DNA from 3 places in the Breoghania sp. L-A4 genome. Region 3 is predicted to be linked to each of the others. Evidence: predicted binding sites of a transcription regulator. Region 3 holds the regulator's gene; each other region holds the start of a gene.
What was found. Region 3 encodes LexA, which represses DNA repair genes until DNA is damaged. Its sites were predicted from a motif close to TGTTCNNNNTGTGTTCNG; they were not measured.
Positions count from the first base shown of each region.

Region 1: a site for LexA is predicted at 1,785-1,802, ahead of D1F64_RS11385 (single-stranded DNA-binding protein). Genes of this name have one in related genera too.
Region 2: a site for LexA is predicted at 1,805-1,822, ahead of D1F64_RS16460 (UvrD-helicase domain-containing protein). Genes of this name have one in related genera too.

Region 1 is NZ_CP031841.1:2,475,137-2,478,411, reverse strand. It holds gene D1F64_RS11395 (cation diffusion facilitator family transporter) at 1-319, shown strand, start outside; gene D1F64_RS11390 (DUF2306 domain-containing protein) at 330-728, opposite strand; gene D1F64_RS11385 (single-stranded DNA-binding protein) at 1,094-1,648, opposite strand; gene D1F64_RS11380 (SapC family protein) at 1,858-2,640, opposite strand; gene uvrA (excinuclease ABC subunit UvrA) at 3,274-3,275, shown strand, end outside.
Region 2 is NZ_CP031841.1:3,597,834-3,601,108, forward strand. It holds gene D1F64_RS16460 (UvrD-helicase domain-containing protein) at 1-1,775, opposite strand, end outside; gene D1F64_RS16465 (cytochrome b) at 1,893-2,444, opposite strand; gene ligA (NAD-dependent DNA ligase LigA) at 2,550-3,275, opposite strand, start outside.
Region 3 is NZ_CP031841.1:2,294,674-2,297,948, forward strand. It holds gene D1F64_RS10585 (ComEC/Rec2 family competence protein) at 1-729, shown strand, start outside; gene D1F64_RS10590 (hypothetical protein) at 843-1,313, shown strand; gene lexA (transcriptional repressor LexA) at 1,362-2,075, opposite strand; gene glp (gephyrin-like molybdotransferase Glp) at 2,234-3,275, opposite strand, start outside.

The DNA.
Region 1 (3,275 bases), 180 kb from region 3:
GCTGCTGCTGGGCGAATCCGCCTCGCCGGAGCTGGTGGCGAACATCCGCGCGCTGGTGGCCGAGACACCGAATGTCGACGCGCTGAACGAGCTGCGCACCATGCACATGGGACCGGACGACGTGCTGCTGGCGGTGTCGCTGGATTTCAAGAACGACATCTCCGTCGGCCAGGTCGAGGACGCGATCTACAAGCTGGAACAGACCATCAAGGCGCGTTTTCCGATGGTCCGCCGCCTGTTTATCGAGGTGCAGAACCGCAAGCACCATGAGGAAATGGTGCGCCAGGAGACGGATGCAGCCGCGACAGAGGCGCACTGACGCCGACGGCTCAGCCGCCGAAGACCACCTGATGCAGGATCCTGCCCGGCAGGAAGGTGAACAGCCCCGCCACGACCAGCGCGCCGACGAACAGCCCCGTCATGGCGCGGCGATGCGCCTGGATCCGGTTGCCGCGCGCCGCGAACACCGCAAACGGCAGTTGCACCAGCACATAGACCGCCAGCAGATGGATCGGGCTCCAGGGTCCCACCAGGCGGATCTCGTGGATGAAGAACGACGAACCGGCGAGCCCCGCCATCAGCGCCACCCAGATCCAGCCGGAGCGCCGGTGCGTGCCGTCACCCTTGGCGCGGGCGAACTGCAGCAATCCGAGCGCAAAGGCCGCAAACGCGGCATAGGCATGAAGCTGGATGATCAAGGGCGCGGAAAACAGAGGGGCGAGGCTCATCGGCCGATGGTGCTCCATTGCGAAAAGGCGGCCTGAACGGAGCCGGGCCGCGCAAGCATACCGCGCAAGGCGCTTCCTCTCAGACACCGCGCAACGCCGGTCACAGGAACCATTCTTTGCAACCGGTGGGACAAGCCCGCCTCCACCGCGCACCCGCCCTTGCAGGGAGTGGGGACCGATAGAGCAAGCCGCCGATGCTTCGAGACGCCGTCTGAGACGGCTCCTCAGCATGACGTTGTCCGTGTTGATATTTTTCGTGAGATCGCCACGCACTCAACGTCACCCTGAGGAGGCCGCGCGTGCGGCTGTCTCGAAGGGTCGGCGGCATCATGCCAACGGCCGAAAATATCCAACCCAACATTCGCTCAGAACGGGATTTCGTCGTCCATGTCGTCGACCGGGCCGCTGCGCTGGCCGCCCGGAGCACTCTGGCCACCCTGGCCGCCCTGACCGCCGCCATACTGGCCGCCCTGGTTCATCGGCGCGGACTGGCCGAAGTCGCCGCCGCCCTGACTGCCCTGGCCGACCCGTCCGCCGGAGCTGTAATCACCGCCGCCCTCACCCTGGGCGCGCCCGTCAAGCATGGTCAGCGTCGAGTTGAAGCCCTGCAGCACAACTTCCGTGGAATATTTGTCCTGGCCGCTCTGGTCCTGCCATTTGCGGGTCTGCAGCTGGCCCTCGAGATAGACCTTCGAACCCTTGCGCAGATACTGCTCGGCGACCTTGCACAGGCCCTCGTTGAAGATCACCACACGATGCCACTCGGTGCGCTCGCGGCGCTCACCGGTGTTCTTGTCGCGCCAGCTGTCCGAGGTGGCGACACTCAGATTGGCGATCGGACGGCCATCCTGTGTGCGGCGGATTTCCGGATCGGCGCCCAGATTGCCGACCAGAATGACCTTGTTTACGCTGCCAGCCATGTCTGAACTCCCGTCTCAAATCTTTGGGCGACCCTAACGCTTTTGCGGCGCGAACATCGCAAAACCATCCGGTTTTCCACAATAGGCTCCACAATACCGCAAGCCGCCACCGCGCCGCAGGATCAAAACGCGGACATGTTCGCATTTTGTTCCCATCAATGCAAGCAGCGCCTTAGCCGCCCCTTCCGCCGCAACACGGGCGCGGAGGCCTATTCCGCCATGGCGACGAGATCCGGCCAGACCTGCGTCGAGAGAAGCTGGCAATAGATGCCGGCCATCAGACCGTCGTTGCGCAGGCCGAGATAGGCCTCATCGGGCAGTTCCTGCAGGCGGCGCTCGTCGATGACGAAATAATCGGCGATGCGGACGGTTTCACCGTCCTTCAGGGTGAATTGCGCCTGGTTGGAAACCAGCAGGTCCAGCTCCTTGAGCCGGGCGACGAACGTGTCCGTGGCCCCGGCCTGGCGCTGGAAGGTGGCGCAGAACTCCAGCGCCTTTTCCGTCTGCTCGCTCGGCTTGCCGTCGACGAACAGCGGGACCTCACCACCGTCGCGCAACCGCGGGCACGCACTGTCAATGCAGAGCGCGAAATTGTCGCCGCTGTTCTCGCGCACCAGAATATAGGGGTAGCGGCGCACATAACCCGGCACATAGGTGGACGGTTTCCAGCGCCCGTCCGCGCCGACGAACAGATTCTGCTGCTGGCGCAGCCCCACCATCGCCACCGGCTGCGGCACATCGCGCCCAACGAAAACAATGGGATAGGTCCGGCAGGCGGCGGGGAACTCCGCCAGCGTGATGGGGATCGCCTGGGTCGCGGCGGCGAAGCTCATGTCATCGCTGCTATCCAGCCCCAGCGCGCCGTGCCGGTCCGGGTTCAGCGCTTCGGGCGCGGAGTAGAACAGCGGCATCATCGCCCCGCCCTGCGCGGCAGCCGCGGCGCTGCCCGCGCCATTGCCCTCAGCCGGCGTTTCGACGGGATCATCGGTCATAAGCGGTCCCTTGAGACAGGTCTTTCATGGCGGCACTATTGCAAAGATCCAAAGGGATTAGAACAAAAAGGCGCACTCGCCCACAGACTCTTTGCCCGTGTATCAGGCGATCCGGCGGCCCGGACAGGCTTGGCAGGCGGCACGACGCCGCCACGCAATCAGGACAAGCAGCCGGCGCCGATGCCTTGCAGAACCGGTCCGAAACGTCGCGAATTTCATTCAGATCGCTGCGGAATCGGCCCTGTTTCGGGGGGGTGTTTCGATGGATTTGAAGTGTTTTCGAGAAGAATCCGGCCCGATCCCGCTGCGGGGTTCTCCCCACGGAATTTGGGCGGACCATCCCGCGCATTTGCTCTTGTTCTCTTTTTGTACTTCTATAATATTGAGTCTGACAGCGCCTTGATTGACCCGTATAACCTCCCACTTGATGCCACGGGCCTCAAGGGGCATCAGACCGCAGCCAGTTCGCGCGCCGCCCATCCCGGCCCACCGGATCCATCGGGGGCCGCGCTCGAGCGCCACCACGCATTGTTCAGGACCCGGACGCGCCGGGCCCGCGAGGAAGTTTTCATGCCGGATACCAAGCCGCCGGAAGCCACATCCGACGCCGTTACCACCACCGTCGCCACCAGGAT
Region 2 (3,275 bases), 1.3 Mb from region 3:
TCCATCACCAGCGCAATGTGCTCCAGGAACCCCTGCATGGACTCGAAGTCGTCCATGGAGCGGATGAGTTCCTTGAGGTTGTCCAGCCGCCCCGGCGCATCCGCCGAGCGGTCGTTGCGCCACATCTCGGTGTAGCCGCTCTCGTCGAGAATGATTTCCGCGAGATCCGTGTGCTTGAGCGTCTCGAGCTGGCCGCGCCAGCGGGCGAAATCGCTCAGCACGCCCTGCAGAACGCCGCGCGCCTTGGCGCGCAGCTCCTCGGTCTGGACCAGCTCCGCCGCCGCCTGCATCAGGGGAATGCCCTTGGCGCGCGCCAGCCCGTGCACCAGCCCCAGCGTCGCTTCGCCAAGGCCCCGCTTGGGCGTGTTGACGATGCGCTCGAATGCCAGATCGTCCGACGGCTGCAGCATGGCGCGGAAATAGGCGAGAGCGTCGCGGATCTCCATGCGCTCATAGAAGCGCGGGCCGCCGATGACGCGGTAGTTCAGACCCAGGGTGATGAAGCGGTCCTCGAACTCGCGCATCTGGAAGGACGCGCGCACCAGAATCGCCATGTCGTTGAGCGCGTGGCCATCGCGCTGCAACTGCTCGATGTCCTCGCCGATCGCGCGCGCTTCTTCTTCCGAATCCCAGACGGAGGCCACGGATACGCGCTCGGCGTCGGGATCCTTGCTGTCGGTGAACAGTGTCTTGCCCAAACGCCCCTCGTTCTTGGCGATCAGGTGCGAGGCGGCGGCGAGGATATGCGGCGTGGAACGGTAGTTGCGCTCCAGCCGGATGACCACCGCGCCGGGAAAATCGTGCTCGAAGCGCAGGATGTTGTCGACCTCGGCGCCGCGCCAGCCGTAAATCGACTGGTCGTCGTCGCCCACGCAGCAGATGTTGCGGTTGCCCTGCGCCAGCAGCCGCAGCCAAAGATACTGGGCGACGTTGGTGTCCTGATACTCGTCCACCAGCATGTAGCGGAAGCGGTCCTGGAAGCCCTTGAGCACGTCCGGGTGTTCGCGAAACAGCCGGATGCAATGCAGCAGCAGATCGCCGAAATCGGCGGCGTTGAGGATCCGCAGCCGCTCCTGATAGTCCTCGTAGAGTTTTCCGGCCGTGCCGTTGCCGAAGGAGCGCCGTTCGCCCTCGGGCACCTCGGATGGCGCGAGGCCGCGGTTCTTCCAGCCGTCCATGACTTGCGCGAACTGCCGCGCCGGCCAGCGCTTGTCGTCCAGCCCCTCCGCCTTGATCAACTGCTTGATCAGCCGCAACTGGTCGTCGGTGTCGAGAATGGTGAAATCGGGCCGCAGGCCGACCAGCTCCGCATGCCGGCGCAGGATCTTCACGCCGATGGAATGGAAGGTACCGAGCCAGGTCATGCCCTCGGCCGTGGGGCCGACCAGCGCCGCGATGCGCTCCTTCATCTCGCGCGCCGCCTTGTTGGTGAAGGTGACGGACAGAATCTGGCCCGGATAGGCGCGCTCGGTCGCCAGAATATGCGCGATGCGGGTGGTCAGAACGCGAGTCTTGCCGGTGCCGGCGCCCGCCAGCACCAGAACCGGCCCGTCGATGGTTTCCACCGCCCGGCCCTGCTCGGGGTTGAGGCCATTGAGATAATCCGGCGCGCGCTGGGACCGCGCGGCGAGCGCCCGCGCCGCAATGCCGCCGCCGGCCGGAGCGTCCTGCCCGGGCGTTGAGCCGTGTGCTTGCACGGATCCGGACACAGGCTGTGGCGCTCCGACGCCCCAATCATCCAAATCGTCGTCGGAATACCCGTTCGGGTCTGTCATGCGCCGCCTTGCGAATCCGTGATGCTTTGCGGAACAATATAGCAACAAATGGGGCGCATGCGAGGCGTGTGGACGCGTTTTTTAGCCCCCCGCCTCGCAGGCACACAAGACCGCCGCTCAGCCCTCGCGCGCGGGGCGCAGCATGCGCATGAAGATGCCGTCCCGGTCCAGCACCGCGTGCTTCAGCGCGCCGAGCACATGCAGAGCCACCAGCGGCAGCAGCACCGAGGACGCCACTTCGTGGATCTCCTCCATCGCCTCGTGCAGCTCGCGGTTGCGCTCGAGCGGCGATGCGAGCTGGACCATCCCGAAGACGTCGATCGGCTGGCCGGTGGTCCAGATGGACAGGGGACCGGTGATGACCAGGGCGAGCGTCGCCAGGATCAGGCCCCATTGCACAAGGATGGAAAGAAGCAGGATCAGCCGCGGATCCTCGGCCTTCTTGGGATTGCCTTGCGTGAAGCGCCAGGCAATGCGGGCCAGCACAGTGACCACGGCGATCATGCCGATCGAGACGTGCAGCGCGCGCAGCGATGCACCCGCCTCCCGCCCGAGATCCTCGAACTGCTCACCGATGAGGAAAAGCGCGATCACCAGAACGGCGACCAGCCAATGCAGGGCGATTGAAATCCAGCCGTAGCCAGCCCGCGTATCCGTCAGCGCCATCATCCATCTCCACCAATGTCTTGTGGTGCGAGAAAAGAACAGGTGCGGCGCCGCGACAAGTTAAACATTCGTAATGGTGAATGTGAGATAAGACTTATCGAACACTGCTCAGATCTCTCCCACCAGATCGAACCAGTCGTCCTCACTGATCACGTCGACGCCGAGCTCCTCGGCCTTCTTGAGTTTCGAACCGGCGCCCGGTCCGGCGATGACCAGATCGGTCTTCTTCGACACCGAGCCCGCGACCTTGGCGCCGAAGCGCTCGGCCATGGCCTTGGCCTCGTCGCGCGTCATGCGTTCCAGCGATCCGGTGAACACCAGCGTCTTGCCGGCCACCGGCGAGCCGGTGTCCGCGATCTTTTCCGCATCAACCGGGGTGACCTCGGCCAGCAACGCCTCGAGCACCTCGCGGTTGTGCGGCTCGGAGAAGAATTGCACGAGAGCCTCCGCCACGACCTCGCCGACACCGTCGATGTTGTTGAGCTCCGCCCAGGCGTCGCCCGCGTGGTCCTCCGCCGCGCGCATGGCCCTGGCGAAGGCCTCCCACGAGCCGTAGGCGCGCGCCAGCAGCTTGGCGTTGCCCTCGCCCACATGGCGGATACCCAGCGCATAGATGAAACGGTGCAGATCGATCTCGCGCCGCTCGTCGATGGCGTCGAAGAGGTTTTTCGCCGACGTCTCGCCCCAGCCGTCCTTGTTCTTGAGCCTGGTCAGCGAGGCCGCGTCGCGCCTCCGCAGCGTGAAGATGTCGGCGGGGTTCTTCACCATCCCGTCGGCGTAGAAGGCGTCGACCTGCTTGTCGCCCAGACCTTCGATGTCGAAGGCGTTGCGCGA
Region 3 (3,275 bases):
GCGGCCACTGTCTATCTGGCGCTCTCGGGCGCCTCGATCGCCACCCAGCGCGCCTACATCATGGCGGCGATCGTGTTCATTGCCATGCTCAGCGGGCGCCGGGCCCTGACCATGCGGTCGGTCGCCGTGGCCGCGTTGTTGATCCTGGCCGCATCGCCCGAGGCCTTGCTGCAGCCGGGCTTCCAGATGTCGTTTGCCGCCGTGATCGCGCTGGTGGCGGCGTATGAGGCCTGGCGCAAGCGCGGCGCGCGCGAGACGACGCGCGCCGGGCACACGCTGTGGCATGGCTTGCGCTTCTGGATCGCCGGATTGCTGGTCACCTCGCTGATCGCCGGGCTGGCGACGGCGCCCATCGCGGCGGTGCATTTCTATCGCACGGCGCCCCTGGGGCTTCTCGCCAACATGGCGGCGATGCCGTTGGTGAGTCTGGTGATCATGCCTGCCGCCGTCGCCTCGGTCCTGGCCATGCCCTTCGGCCTGGACCCGCTGCCGCTGTCCGCCATGGGCGCCGGCATTGACGCCATGCTGGCGATTGCCGAGACCGTCGCGCGCTGGACGCCGTCCGGCGGGCTCGTCGGCGCCGTGCCGCCGGTCGTCGGACTCGCCTGCGTCGCCGGGCTGCTGCTTCTCGCCTTGCTCAAATCGCGCTGGCGGCTGATCGGTCTCGCCCCCATCAGCCTGGCGGCCGTGCTGCATTTTGGCTTTCCCCCGTCCGCCCGGATATTCTGATCAGCGAGGACGGACGCACGGTCGCCGCGCGCCAGCCCGATGGCCGCCTGGCGATCCTTCAGGGAAGCGGCGGGCGCTTTGCGGCCGAGGTCTGGCTGAGGGCCGATGGCGATGTGGCGCCGCTCGCGGACCGCAAGGCCCGTGCGCCGGTGGCGCGCTGTGATGATCTTGGGTGCGTGCTGAGCGCGGGACTTCAGGCGCACGCCGCGCCGGCGCGGGCCGCCCGCGCGCCGCCCGCCTTGCACATCGCGGTGCCGAAAACCCCGCAGGCGCTGCCCGAAGACTGCCGCCAGGCGGATGTGATCGTCGCCTTCTTCGAAGTGCCGGACTGGTGCGCGCGAAGTGCCCTGGTGTTCGACCGGACACGCCTTTTGCGCGACGGTGCCGCGGCGCTGTATCTCGCCGGACCCTCAGACACGCGGATGCCGGGCGGCGCCCGGGATCCGGTCTCAAAGCAGCCCGGACCCGGCACGGGAGCCGCAATGCCCCTGGATGCCGACGTGCCGCCGCTTGTGCGCTCCGCGCGCATCGAGACCGTCCGGAATGGCCGTCATCGTCCGTGGCACGGCGCGCCCGCGGATTGACCGCGTGTTCGCGCGATCCCGCGGAACGGAACCGCGTCCTGCCGGTGCTCAGTAGCGCCGGTAGAGCGCCACGAGCTTGCCCTGAACGCGGACCCGGTCGGCGCCGAAGATCCGTGTTTCATAGGCCGGGTTGGCGGCCTCCAGTGCGATCGAGGCGCCCTTCTTGCGCAGGCGCTTCAGCGTCGCTTCCTCTTCGTCCACCAGCGCCACGACAATGTCGCCGCTCTCGGCGGTGTCGCCCTTGCGGATCAGCACGGTGTCGCCGTCCAGGATTCCTGCGTCGATCATCGAATCGCCGCGAACCTCCAGCGCGAAATGCTCGCCCGACGACAGCATGTCGACGGGAATCGAAATGAAGTGGCTGTGTGTCTGGATCGCCTCGATCGGCACGCCGGCGGCAATCCGTCCCATCACGGGAACGGAGACCACGTCGTCGGGCGAGGCCTCGCGGGACGGGGCTCTTTGCGGTTCGCGCTTGCCCAGCGATCCTTCGATGACGCTTGGCGAGAAGCCGCGGCCGCGCTGCGCGGCAAGACTCGGAGAAATCGATTCCGGCAGCTTGAGAACTTCCAGCGCCCGCGCCCGATTCGGCAGCCGGCGGATGAAGCCGCGCTCCTCAAGAGCCGTGATCAGGCGATGAATGCCGGATTTGGAGCGCAAGTCGAGCGCATCCTTCATCTCGTCGAACGACGGCGGCACGCCGGCCTCCTTGACCCGTTCGTGGATGAACATCAGCAGTTCGTATTGCTTGCGCGTCAGCATGGATGGCCTTTCGCTTGCGGGTCCCTTGGCGCGGCTCGGAATGCCAAGCCGCAGCATCGGGTACAAAACACGAACGTAGGCTACCCGTTCTGTTTGTGTTCTGCAAGGCGAATATGAATGATGGATGTTGTTGGCGCGTTCGCGCGACGCAACGGCGGCTAGAGCCGCACGATGCTGACGGCGTCTCCGGCCGCCGCCGCGGGGGCGTGCGGCGCGCGGATGATCAGCGCGTCGGCCGCGGCGAGCGTGGCCAGCATGGAGGAATCCTGCAAGACGAACGGCGTGGCCACCAGACGGCCCGATGCGTCGCGCGACAGCCTGGCGCGCAGATAGTCCTGGCGGCGGTCGTTTTCGCCAAGCGCATCTCCCAGGATGGCGTCCTCTTCCTTCGGGCCGGAGCCGGGCTGACCGAGCAGCGCATCGAGCAGCGGCTTCAGGAATAGAAGCCCGCATACCATGGAGGAGACGGGATTGCCGGGCAGGCCGAGCACGCGCATGGGGCCGAGGTGGCCGAACATCAGCGGCTTGCCGGGCCGCATGGCGATGCGCCAGAAGGCCAGTTCCATGCCCTCGTTGCCCAGCGATTCCTGCACCAGGTCGTGGTCGCCGACGGAGGCGCCGCCCAGCGTCACGAGAATGTCGGCGCCCCATTCGAGCGCGGCGCGCACCTGGGTGGCGATGGCCACCTGATCGTCGCGGGCAATCTCCAGCATCCGTGCCTCGCCTCCATGCGCGCGCGTCAGGGAGGCGATGCCGAACTGGTTCGAGGCGACGATCTGGTCGGGCGCGGGCTCGGTGCCCGGCGGCACGAGTTCATCGCCGGTGGCCAGCACCGCGACCCTGGGACGCCGGCGCACCGGGATCTCGGCGTGGTTCATCGCCGCGGCCAGCGCCAGCGATCGGTAGCACAGGCGGGTTCCCGCCTTGAGCAGCACGTCGCCTTGGGTGAAATCGAGCCCGGCGCGGCGCACGTAGCGGCCCAGCGGCACGGCCTCGTTGGCGACGATCGTGTCACCGTCGCGGACCGCGTTTTCCTGGATCAGGATCGAATCGGCGCCTTCGGGCAGCGGCGCGCCGGTGAAGATGCGCACGCATTCGCCGGGGCCGACGGAGCCGGAGAATTCATGCCCCGCGGGCGCGTCGCCGATGACCTTCAGGGAGGCCGGCACCAGTTCCACGTCCGCCGCGCGCACCGCGTAG